2 regions of the Peribacillus sp. FSL E2-0218 genome follow, and region 1 is predicted to be linked to the other one. Evidence: predicted binding sites of a transcription regulator. Region 1 holds the regulator's gene; the other holds the start of a gene.

Evidence for each region. The regulator LexA, encoded in region 1, represses DNA repair genes until DNA is damaged. The targets are predictions, from matches to a motif close to CGAACATATGTTCG.
Region 2: addB (helicase-exonuclease AddAB subunit AddB) is a predicted target of LexA. The motif match lies at 3,195-3,208, and genes of this name have one in related genera.

The regions. Positions count from the first base shown of each region.
Region 1 is NZ_CP150304.1:2,066,906-2,072,328, forward strand. It holds gene MHI53_RS10000 (hypothetical protein) at 1-1,010, shown strand, start outside; gene MHI53_RS10005 (hypothetical protein) at 1,161-1,448, opposite strand; gene MHI53_RS10010 (glucosaminidase domain-containing protein) at 1,670-2,284, shown strand; gene lexA (transcriptional repressor LexA) at 2,464-3,087, opposite strand; gene MHI53_RS10020 (LysM peptidoglycan-binding domain-containing protein) at 3,244-3,555, shown strand; gene MHI53_RS10025 (recombinase family protein) at 3,568-4,224, shown strand; gene MHI53_RS10030 (DUF896 domain-containing protein) at 4,289-4,522, shown strand; gene tkt (transketolase) at 4,759-5,423, shown strand, end outside.
Region 2 is NZ_CP150304.1:1,285,275-1,290,697, forward strand. It holds gene MHI53_RS06150 (competence protein ComK) at 299-859, shown strand; gene MHI53_RS06155 (hypothetical protein) at 1,273-1,644, opposite strand; gene MHI53_RS06160 (TVP38/TMEM64 family protein) at 1,938-2,552, shown strand; gene lepB (signal peptidase I) at 2,585-3,148, shown strand; gene addB (helicase-exonuclease AddAB subunit AddB) at 3,341-5,423, shown strand, end outside.

The sequences.
Region 1 (5,423 bases):
ATGATGGAACATATTCTTTACAGGTTGGGAAAATGGCGGAATTTCGTTCTGTAACAGATAACCATATAAACTCCCGGAAAAACATGTATTTCACCGTTGCTGGAATGAATAGAGGACCAGCGTTGACTGCTTTATCACTTGGAGGAGAGTACTTGTCCTCCTATGGAGAAAACGATGGGCTTGTGAATGTCTGGAGCAGCAAAATCCCTTACGCGAAACATTTATTTACCGATTCAAACCTGGATCACGATAACATTCGCATGGGGGCTGCCGTATTTTCAAGAATTGAACCGTATTTAAGAAGGACTTCGATTGCATTCGTTCCTGATATGGATATCCAACATAACCTGCAAGGAGAGGATGAGCCCATCACTTCTGCACTCTCTCAAACCGTTTTCGGAGGCGATCTGCAACAAAATGCTTGGAATGAACATAGTTTCCATGTAGATGAAGCGGTACCAGGTGTTATTACCATATACACAGCCTCAAAAGATGTGGAAATCCAAGTCGTATCTCCGTCTAATGAAAGGCACTCCCTTTCACCCATAGCACACTCCGCAAAAAATGAGACTTCCTTTTTTAAGGGAGCAGCCATCCAAACATTTAAAAAAAGCAAGCTGGAAATGGGTACATGGCGGGTGCGGATGAAAACGAAGTCCCCTTTGGACGCATACTTATTAACGGCACAATTTAACGAACGTGATCCGATTACATTGAGCATGCCTGGAAAAGTTAAACAAAAGGATGCCGAATTTTTCATAAAGAAACCGCTCAATGGTAAAAAGGAGCAAGTACTCACAACCTTTAAGGTTCATCTAATCGATGAATTCGGGAAGGAGATCAGCCCAACAACCTCCATGCATATAAAGGACAATGAAAATTTTACTGGAACACTTCCGGAGGTGCCTAAATCCGGTGTATATAATGTAACGATCGATGTTAAGGAAAAAGGGGCGGATGGTACTGAACGAATACGTACCCTGATTCGTTCGATCTATATTGAAAAATAGCGTGGATGCTTGGAAGATGCCTTTTCTTATAGAAGGCATTTTTTATTTTGAAAAAAGGCGGGCGGGAGAGGAAAAAGACATCAAGTACCTACGAGTGAGCAAGCCTATGGCGAATGGAATGAAGGCGAGCCTCCTCGATACTAAACATATTCACTCCGTCTTTTGTTTGGATGATCGATAGGATAATATACCAGTTTTGAGGGCGGCATAATTGCCAATGCTTGCATATCCATAAAACCAGCCCATGAAAATGCCTGCAACCAAATGTTGTCGATGACTGATGAAAATGGAAATGAATAAACCGAGACCTAATACGATGGTAGGGATGAATTTGGATGGGATATGGAACATGATCTTGACGACCTGCGTGACGATCATGATGATAGGTATCGCTATCACAGCATCCCAAAAGTTTGTATGGATAGTTGGAAAGTCCATCAGTGCACCACCTTAAGTAAGAAATTCTTCAAGCTTATTTTTTACCATGTATAAACAAAATATACTATCGTAATATTGCTGATGATTTGGCTCTAATCTTGCAGGCGAGTCCAACTAGATACCCAATTGGTTGGACGACCTGTAACCTTTCTTATCCCTCTGAATACGATATGAGTGAAGGCATGCATTAATCTACTGGAGAATCTTATCGGGAGGTCGGAATGAGCAAGGAAACGTTTATAAATGAAATTGCACCCTATGCCCTGAGAATTCATGAAGAGTTTAAAATTTTACCTTCCGTCATAATAGCCCAAGCATGTTTGGAGAGTGGATATGGGACAAGCACTTTAGCCAAGCAAGCAAAAAATATATTCGGTACGAAAGGTGACTATAAAGGCGAATCTATCATTATGCAAACAATCGAATATGTTAACGGAGCACCTGTCCAAGTAAGGAATAAATTCAGAAAGTACCCGACATGGGAGGAAAGTCTTCGCGATCTTGCCAATCTGTATGCATTCGGGACTTCGTGGAATAGAAATTTATATACGGCCGTCATCGGTGAAAAGGATTTTAAAAAAGCCCTCAAGGCAATATACGATGCAGGCTACGCCACAGACCCGAAGTATATTGAAAAACTGGTGAACCTTATAGAAACGAGCGATTTAACCAAGTTTGACTCCATGGTGGGTGAGGTCTATCATATCGTGATAAAAGGGGATACCGTTTCTGCGCTTGCCAAGGCATATGGTTCAACGCAAGTTCAGATTCAGCAATGGAACGGGCTGGCCGATCTAAACTTAATCAAAGTGAACCAAAGATTAAGAGTGAAATGAACGTTAATCGGGAGGGAGTGCTATGCACTTGCTTTCTTTTTTTTGTCTGCCGATTGCATAGTGGAAGGGAAATGTGTTCTTTTCTAGTAAAAAATAATCCTATCAAAAAATCCCTACGCATAATGAGAGAGTTCTCTACATAAATTAAGAGACAAACAAAAAAAGCGCGGTTAGCGCTTTTAGTGTATTTGCCTATATAAGCCTATCACTTTTCCGAGTATGGATACATCCCGCAGAATGATGGGCTCCATATTCGAGTTCTCTGGCTGCAGCCTTATGTAATCCGGTTCCTTAAAGAATCGTTTTACTGTGGCTTCATCATCTTCAGTCATCGCCACGACGATATCTCCATTATTGGCACTGCTCTGTTGCTTCACGATGACATAATCACCGTCATGAATTCCTGCCTCGATCATACTTTCCCCCATGATTTCAAGCATGAATACATGATCATCATGCGGTACCATGCTTTCGGGAAGCGGAAAGTATTCCTCTATGTTTTCAATTGCCGTTATCGGCATGCCGGCTGTAACTTTACCAAGTAATGGAACGTTCACGACATTGGCTTTCGGAATATTGTTAGCATCCTCCAAATTCAGGATTTCAATGGCCCTCGGTTTGGTTGGATCACGTCTAATCAGTCCTTTGCTTTCCAGGCGGGATAAATGTCCGTGTACGGTCGAGCTTGATGCAAGCCCAACTGCTTCGCCGATTTCCCTTACGGATGGCGGATACCCTTTCAGGCGAACTTCTTCTTTAATGAAATCAAGAATATCTTGCTGCCGTTTTGATAGTTTAGTCATATGTGCACCTCTTCCCCAATGTTCTTTGCTTCATTATAGCATGGAGGCCAATCCTATACAAACATAAGTTCGAATTTTGTTGTTGACTGAAACAGGTGTTCTTATTATAATTTAAATATAAAATGCGAACGAACATTCGTGTCGGAGGGATTATTCATGAAAAAATTATACAAAAATTATATTTATACGATTCTATTAGCCGGTTCAGTATTTATATTTTCAATTTTATTCTCTTGCACAATAAACGATGATCAAAAAAAGGATTTCCTTTCTATAGAAGTAAGCGAAGGCGATACCTTATGGGAAATCGCCGAAGAATATGAAGAAGCTGATTTGACAAAAAAAGAATTCATTGGTTGGATAGAAGAGCATAATGGTATCAGTGGGGATTCGATTAAACCCGGACAAGTAATCGTGATACCTGTAAAAGGGGAAAAGCTCGTTCAGAATTTGGCCAGTCAGCAGTGAAGGTAGGGTATTATGAAGGCAGTTATCTATTGTAGGGTCAGCACGGAAAAAGAGACACAGGAAACATCATTGGCAAGGCAGGAAGATGAACTAGTCAAGTTGGCCGGGAAGATGGATGTGGACGTGGTTGCGGTAATAAAAGAGCAGGCGAGCGGGTATGAGCTAAACCGTGACGGGATTTTTGATATGCTGGAGCTTTTTAAAACCAAGGAAGCTGAAGTCCTATTAATCCAGGACGAGACACGGCTTGGAAGAGGCAATGCCAAAATCGCGCTTTTCCATGTCATCCTTAAAGAAGGCGTGAAAATTTACACACTTTCGCATGATGGGGAACTTGAGCTATCGGATTCAGATGCCATGGTCATCCAAATAGTCGGGATTGTGGAGGAATATCAAAGGAAGCTACATAATTTGAAAATAAAACGCGGGATGTTAAGGGCTGTCGAAAAAGGCTACCGCCCTCAAAAAAACCTGCATAACCAAAGGAATGCAACCGGAAGGGACCGCAAGGAAATTCCTGTAGAAGAAATCATTAAACTTCGTGCGAACGGATTGACGTTTGCAGAAATTGCAGCCACCTTAAGGGGGTTTGGCTATAAAGTATCCAAGGCTACCGTGAACCGCCGTTATCTTGAGCATCAGCAAAATACAGAGGAAAGTCAATCATAGAACTTGTAATTTCGCTTCTTTTTTAATACCATGACAATATCAGCAGATATGAAGGAGCGAAATTATGCTATCAAAAGAAAAATTGGCCCGCATTAATGAACTTTCCAAAAAGGCTAAGGAAGTCGGCTTGACGGAAATGGAAGCGAAAGAGCAAACGCTATTAAGAAGCGAGTATTTAGAAACATTCAGGCGATCGATGTCCGATACGTTAGAACACGTGAAAGTGGTCGATCCTGAAGGTAATGACGTCACTCCACAGAAAATTAAAGATATTAAAGAGAAAAGAAACTTACATTAATGCTGGGACTTTCCTGACGGGAACTCTCTATTTTTAAGCTTCTTTTGGACAGTAATCCTTAAAAGAGAGTGCATTCATGTATGTATTCTCCTATTTAGTTTAATCTAAATAGGGGAATTCTTTAATTTTGGCTAAAGGATGTATAATATTGGGTATCGAATAGTGATTTTAGTTGTGATATTTAGCGGGTCACTATAATATAAAGAGGTACATTACAGGAAGGGATGTTTTACTATATGTTAGATAAATTAGATGCACTTTCTATCAATACCATTCGTACTTTATCGATTGATGCAATTGAAAAGGCTAATTCTGGCCATCCAGGGATGCCTATGGGTGCAGCGCCAATGGCGTATAAACTATGGACTGAATATATGAATCATAACCCGAAAAATCCAGAGTGGTTCAATAGAGATCGTTTCGTTCTTTCAGCAGGACATGGATCGATGCTGTTGTATAGCCTCCTGCACTTGTCTGGGTATGGCTTGACCATTGATGATTTAAAAGGGTTCCGTCAATGGGGCAGTAAAACTCCAGGCCATCCTGAATTCGGACATACTGCAGGCGTAGATGCGACTACAGGACCGTTAGGACAAGGGATCGCGATGGCAGTTGGAATGGCAATGGCCGAACGACACTTGGCAGAAAGCTATAACCGTGATTCTTATAATGTGGTCGATCATCATACATATAGCATTTGCGGAGATGGAGATTTAATGGAGGGTGTTTCTGCTGAAGCGGCATCATTAGCTGGGCATCTCCAACTTGGAAGACTTGTTGTTTTATATGACTCCAATGATATCTCCCTTGATGGAGACTTAAGTCAGTCATTCAGTGAAAGTGTAGCAGAACGTTTCAAATCCTATAACTGGCAATATATCCGAGTTGAGGATGGGAATGA
Region 2 (5,423 bases), 780 kb from region 1:
GTTACCACCCCTGACCCTTTTTATTAGTATATGGATTTGCGCGGATAAAATCAACTGAAAATTTAAAAAATTCTAATATTAATAGAAAATGTGTCATATAGATGGCGGAACGACCGCTTTTTGAAAGAATTTTTAATTTTTTGTGAACTTTAAATTTCTCATAATTTATTGTGCTATTATAGTGAGGAAATTTACTTATATGGACTGGTACTCTTCACCAATTGTCGGTGAAAGGGGACGAATGCCTTTAGTAAAACGTTGAATCCTAATGCAATGAGGAAGAGGTGGGTTAAAATTGATGCAACACAACGAGGGAATCATAGAGGAATATGAAATAACGCCCCAAACACTTATGGTTGCACCGCTCAACTATGGCAGTAAAATTTATGCCCGTATCGTTGAAATGGAGGACGAGTTCATATCCCCTTTCAAGCCGTTGGAAATTATCAAGAGAAGCTGTGAATTCTTCGGATCCAGCTACGAAGGGCGTAGACAAGGCACTAAGCAGCTCATAAACATCACGCATAAAGCACCGATCGCGATTGATCCGACCAGTTCGATTTTCTTCTTTCCAACTACATCTCCGCTGCGTCCTCCATGCATCTGGTTATCACATGAGCATGTCGTAGCCTATGATCGCCTAGACTCCAAACATACAACCGTTACATTCCGGAATAAACAATCGATCGACTTAGAGGTATCGTACAGCTCGTTCGAAAATCAGCTGCACCGGACATCCTTTTTAAAAACGAAACTGATCCAGAGGATTGAGGAAACCAAGAGAAAGTCTTTCTATTTATTCACCGATGCCAATGGAGCCAAGGCTTCAGAGTTGAATTCAAAGTATATTCCACGTTAGAGGAGGAAAAGCGAATGTAAGGAAAGGCTAATCGAATGTAAAGAAAATGGATGAAAATGAATGGAACAAGTTTCTTACTATTAATCGCTACAGTGCTAAATGGGGTACGGTTCCATTGAAACTGCCGTTTTATCATATCAGGTCCCCCCCGTTCAAGTGGGTTTATCCTGACCCATGCTTATACGTGAATAAGTCACCGATATCGGATTGGGTAATCTATCATTTAATGGATTTTCTTTCTAGGTCATTTTTAAATCGGCGATGGAGGCGTGTGAAGTGAATAGATTATAATCATCAAAATGAACTCCCTTATCAGAAAAAGATAAGGGAGTTATTTATGATACTATTTACTTACATTCATTTCCTCCACCCTAAATATTCGGCATCTACAGGATAGGTATGTCTGTAACCCGCTAATTCGTAGAACGGTGGCTTCTCTCGAAAAAGTAATAACATAACAGGTCTTCGGTTTTGTTGCGAAGGCGCGGATTGAAATAATTATGATGTTCCTCGTATCCTTTGTATAAAAAACAATACATCGTGAAGGATTCATCGCGTTTGATTTCACTTACCTTAATATTTTCCTTGCGCAGATATCGACGAACCTCGGCCAAATCGTCCTGAACGATTTTTAGGATGTGCTCGACTAGCTCGGAATAGGGCCTTCTTAATTTAAACGGACTGATTTCGATGACTTTGAGATCCCGGTTTAAGACTGTAATCACCATCGGTAGGTAGATGGCTTTTTCGATCATATTCCGGTCATCCTCTGGAATGCGGGTCATCATGACCGCCCCTTTCTGACAAAACACTTTTTTACTATGAATATGTAACATTTATAACGTATAGAACATTTGTTCTTGTTTGATTATCCTAATGTATTTTCAATCGATATGCAAGCTGTTTTAAAAAATGGTGAAAATTTCATTAACAAGATTATGATTTCCTGAGATAGGGAAAGTATGAAGATATATGGATAATAATTCTTGCAATTTCAGAAGAAAGTGATATATCTAAAATAAACATCTTTTTAATAAGTTTATGCTGCTTTGACGGCAGCATGTCGAGGGAGATAATTATGGACTTGGAGACAATACGTGAGTGGTTTACACTTGATCATATTTCGGGGCTTATTCAGCAATATCGCTCATTCGGCCCGATTCCCGGTATCTTACTGCCGATGCTGGAAGCGTTCTTGCCCTTTTTACCTTTAGTGGTGTTCGTGTTGGCTAATGCAACCGCTTTTGGCCTTTGGTGGGGATTTTTATTTTCCTGGATTGGTGCGGTAGCGGGGTCATTTTTGATCTTTTTAGTCATTAGAAGATATGGTCAAATGAGGTTTTTTCGGTTTTTACAAAAACATAAGCAGGTTCAGCGTTTGATGGTTTGGGTGGAAAGTCATGGATTCGGACCTTTGTTCATCCTGCTCTGCTTCCCTTTTACACCTTCGGCCATCGTGAATATCGTGGCGGGATTGTCAAAGGTCAGTCCGTTGCAATATGGACTTGCGGTCGTAGGAGGAAAAGCGGTGATGATTTTCACGATTAGCTTCGTAGGCTACGATTTAGTATCATTAATACATAAGCCAATACGCACGATCATTATCGGGGTCGTCATATTCGTCCTTTGGTATGTAGGAAAAAGACTGGAAGTCCGATTAAATAAAAGCATGAAGAGGGAAGAAGGACAATAAGTTAGAATATAAATGTAGTAGGGGTTGACGAGATGGGAAAAACAAACAAGAATTCTTTATCCGATTGGATAAAAGCAGCCATGATAGCTTTTGTTATTTACATCTTGATCCGTACATTTTTCTTTTCAAGCTATGACGTTGAAGGGAAGTCGATGCAGCCGACCCTAGAAGATGGCAACAAACTTGTTGTGAATAAAATCAATTATCAGATTCACGATATTCACCGGTTTGACATTATTGTTTTTCATGCGAATTCACAAGAAGATTATGTTAAACGAGTGATCGGGATTGCAGGTGACCGCATCCGTTACAAGGATGATTGGCTTTACGTAAATGGCAGGAAAGTGGATGAGCCTTATCTCGAGAAATGGAAGGAAGGATTCCCAGATCAGGATTTTACGGGGGATTTCACATTAAAGGAATTGACGGACGAGACCACCGTTCCGAAGGGAAAGCTTTTTGTCATGGGTGACAATCGTCTTGAGAGTGCGGACAGCCGCCACTTTGGCTTTATACCAGTGGAAAATGTCGTCGGTAAGGTGGATGTTCGATATTGGCCGCTCAAAGAATTCAATTATAGATTTACAGGTGAATGACTGGCAAAGCCCGAGAAAGCAGAGGGCTTTTTCTTTTGGGGAAACGCGAACGTACGATTGGTGTTTTGGATTGGGAAACAGTAAAATGATAGAAAGTGGTCCTTGACTGGAAAGGATCCTCATCAAAAAGTTGAAGGATTTTCTGGTATGATAGATCTAGACATAATGTTGGTGTATAAGGGGGAAAAAGAGATGTCACTCCGTTTTTTACTGGGAAGATCAGGTACAGGGAAAACCTCGAATGTATTGGGCGAAATCCGCTCCAAACTGGCAGAAGATCCCGAAGGCAATCCGATCATCTATCTCGTTCCTGATCAGATGACGTTTCTATCTGAATATAAATTAATTAAAACGCCAGGTCTTGCCGGCATGATCCGGACACAGGTTTTCAGTTTTAGCAGGCTGGCTTGGCGGGTTCTACAGGAAACCGGGGGAATGAGCCGCCTCCATTTGGATAGTGTTGGCGTGAATATGCTGATAAGGAAAATAATGGATGATAAAAAAGAGGAGTTCAAGCTGTTTCGCCGGTCTGCAGATAAGCAGGGTTTCATTGCCCAGATGGAACTAATGCTGGCTGAGTTCAAGCAGTATTGCATCGAGCCGCGGGATATTCAAAACTACTTGACTGAAGCATCAAAGGCAGCAAGCGGCATCCAGGATAAACTTCATGACCTTGAATTGATCTATCAGGCGTTTGAGGATGAAATGGTCGGCAAATATCTCGACTCCGAAGACTATTTCACTTTACTGATCGAAAAAATGGCTGAGTCTTCATATATAAAGAATGCGGAGATCTATATCGATGGCTTTTATAGCTTGACGCCCCAGGAATTATTGATTGTCGAAGAAATGATGAAGCTGTGCAAGAATGTGACGGTTTCACTTACCTTGGATCGGCCCTATAGGCAATATGCACCGGATGACCTGCAATTGTTCAGGCAAACGGGAAACCTGTATCATCATCTTTATCAAGCAGGGTTGAGGAATGACATCCCAATTTCAGACGATAAGATCTTAACGGGAACGGAAAGGTTTGGGAAGAGTCCGGGACTGGATCATCTCGAAACTTATTTTGCAATTCGTCCTGTACGGACGTTTGAGCACTTACCTGATGTAGCAATTGCACAGGCCGTTAACCGCAGGGCAGAAATTGAAGGTGTTGCCCGGGATATCTTGATGCTTGTCAGGCAGAAGGGGCACCGTTTCCGTGATATTGCGATTTTAGTCCGGAACGGTGAAGCGTATTCTGATATTTTACAAACCGTTTTCCGCGATTATCAAATTCCCTTGTTCGTCGATTCGAAACGGACGATGCTGAATCATCCTTTAATCGAATTGATTCGATCCACATTGGAGATCATCACTGGATATTGGCGTTATGAACCGGTATTTCGCGCAATCAAGACGGAGCTGCTCTTTCCGCTGCAAAATAATCATGACAGGATGCGCGAGCAGGTGGATAAGCTGGAGAACTATGTATTGTCCCGTGGGATCAAAGGGAGCAGATGGACTTCAAAAGATCGTTGGACGTACAGGCGCTTCCGTGGTCTGGAACTGGAGGACCGGAACCAAACGGATAAGGAAATGAAGCTTGAGCAAGAGCTGAATGAGATGAAGCAATTATTTACCGAGCCCATCTTGAAGCTTTCCAAGCGTGTTAAGAAGGCTGAAAATGGGAGGGAATTATGCGAAGCCCTTTATTTATATCTTGAAGAATTGCATGTATCGGAAAAGTTGGAAAAGCTGAAACAGGACGCGGAAGATGCCGCCGATTTGGTTTCGGCAAGAGAGCATGAACAAGCATGGAATGCGATTGTCGACCTATTGGACCAGTTCGTCGAGCTTTTAAGCGAGGAACAGCTTTCCATGAAGCAATTTGCGACAATCATTGAAGCCGGGTTGGAATCGCTTGAGTTCTCTTTAGTGCCGCCTGCCATTGACCAAGTTCTTGTCGCCAATCTCGATTTATCCCGGCTTGACGATGTGAAGACGGCTTTTGTTATCGGCCTGAATGAAGGGGTCCTGCCGGGCAAGGCTGTTTCCGAGGGGGTCTTTTCCGATAGTGATCGCGATGTTCTTTTGGCTGGTGGATTTGACGTCGCCCCAAGCTCCAAGGTGCGCCTCCTTGATGAGGAGTTCACCGCGTACAAAGCTTTCACGACACCTGCAGAGTCTCTCTATTTATCATATCCGCTTGCCGATGAGGAAGGAAAGGCTCTGCTGCCATCTTCCTACTTAAAGCGGGTGAGGGATGTGCTGCCTAACGTTTCCGATG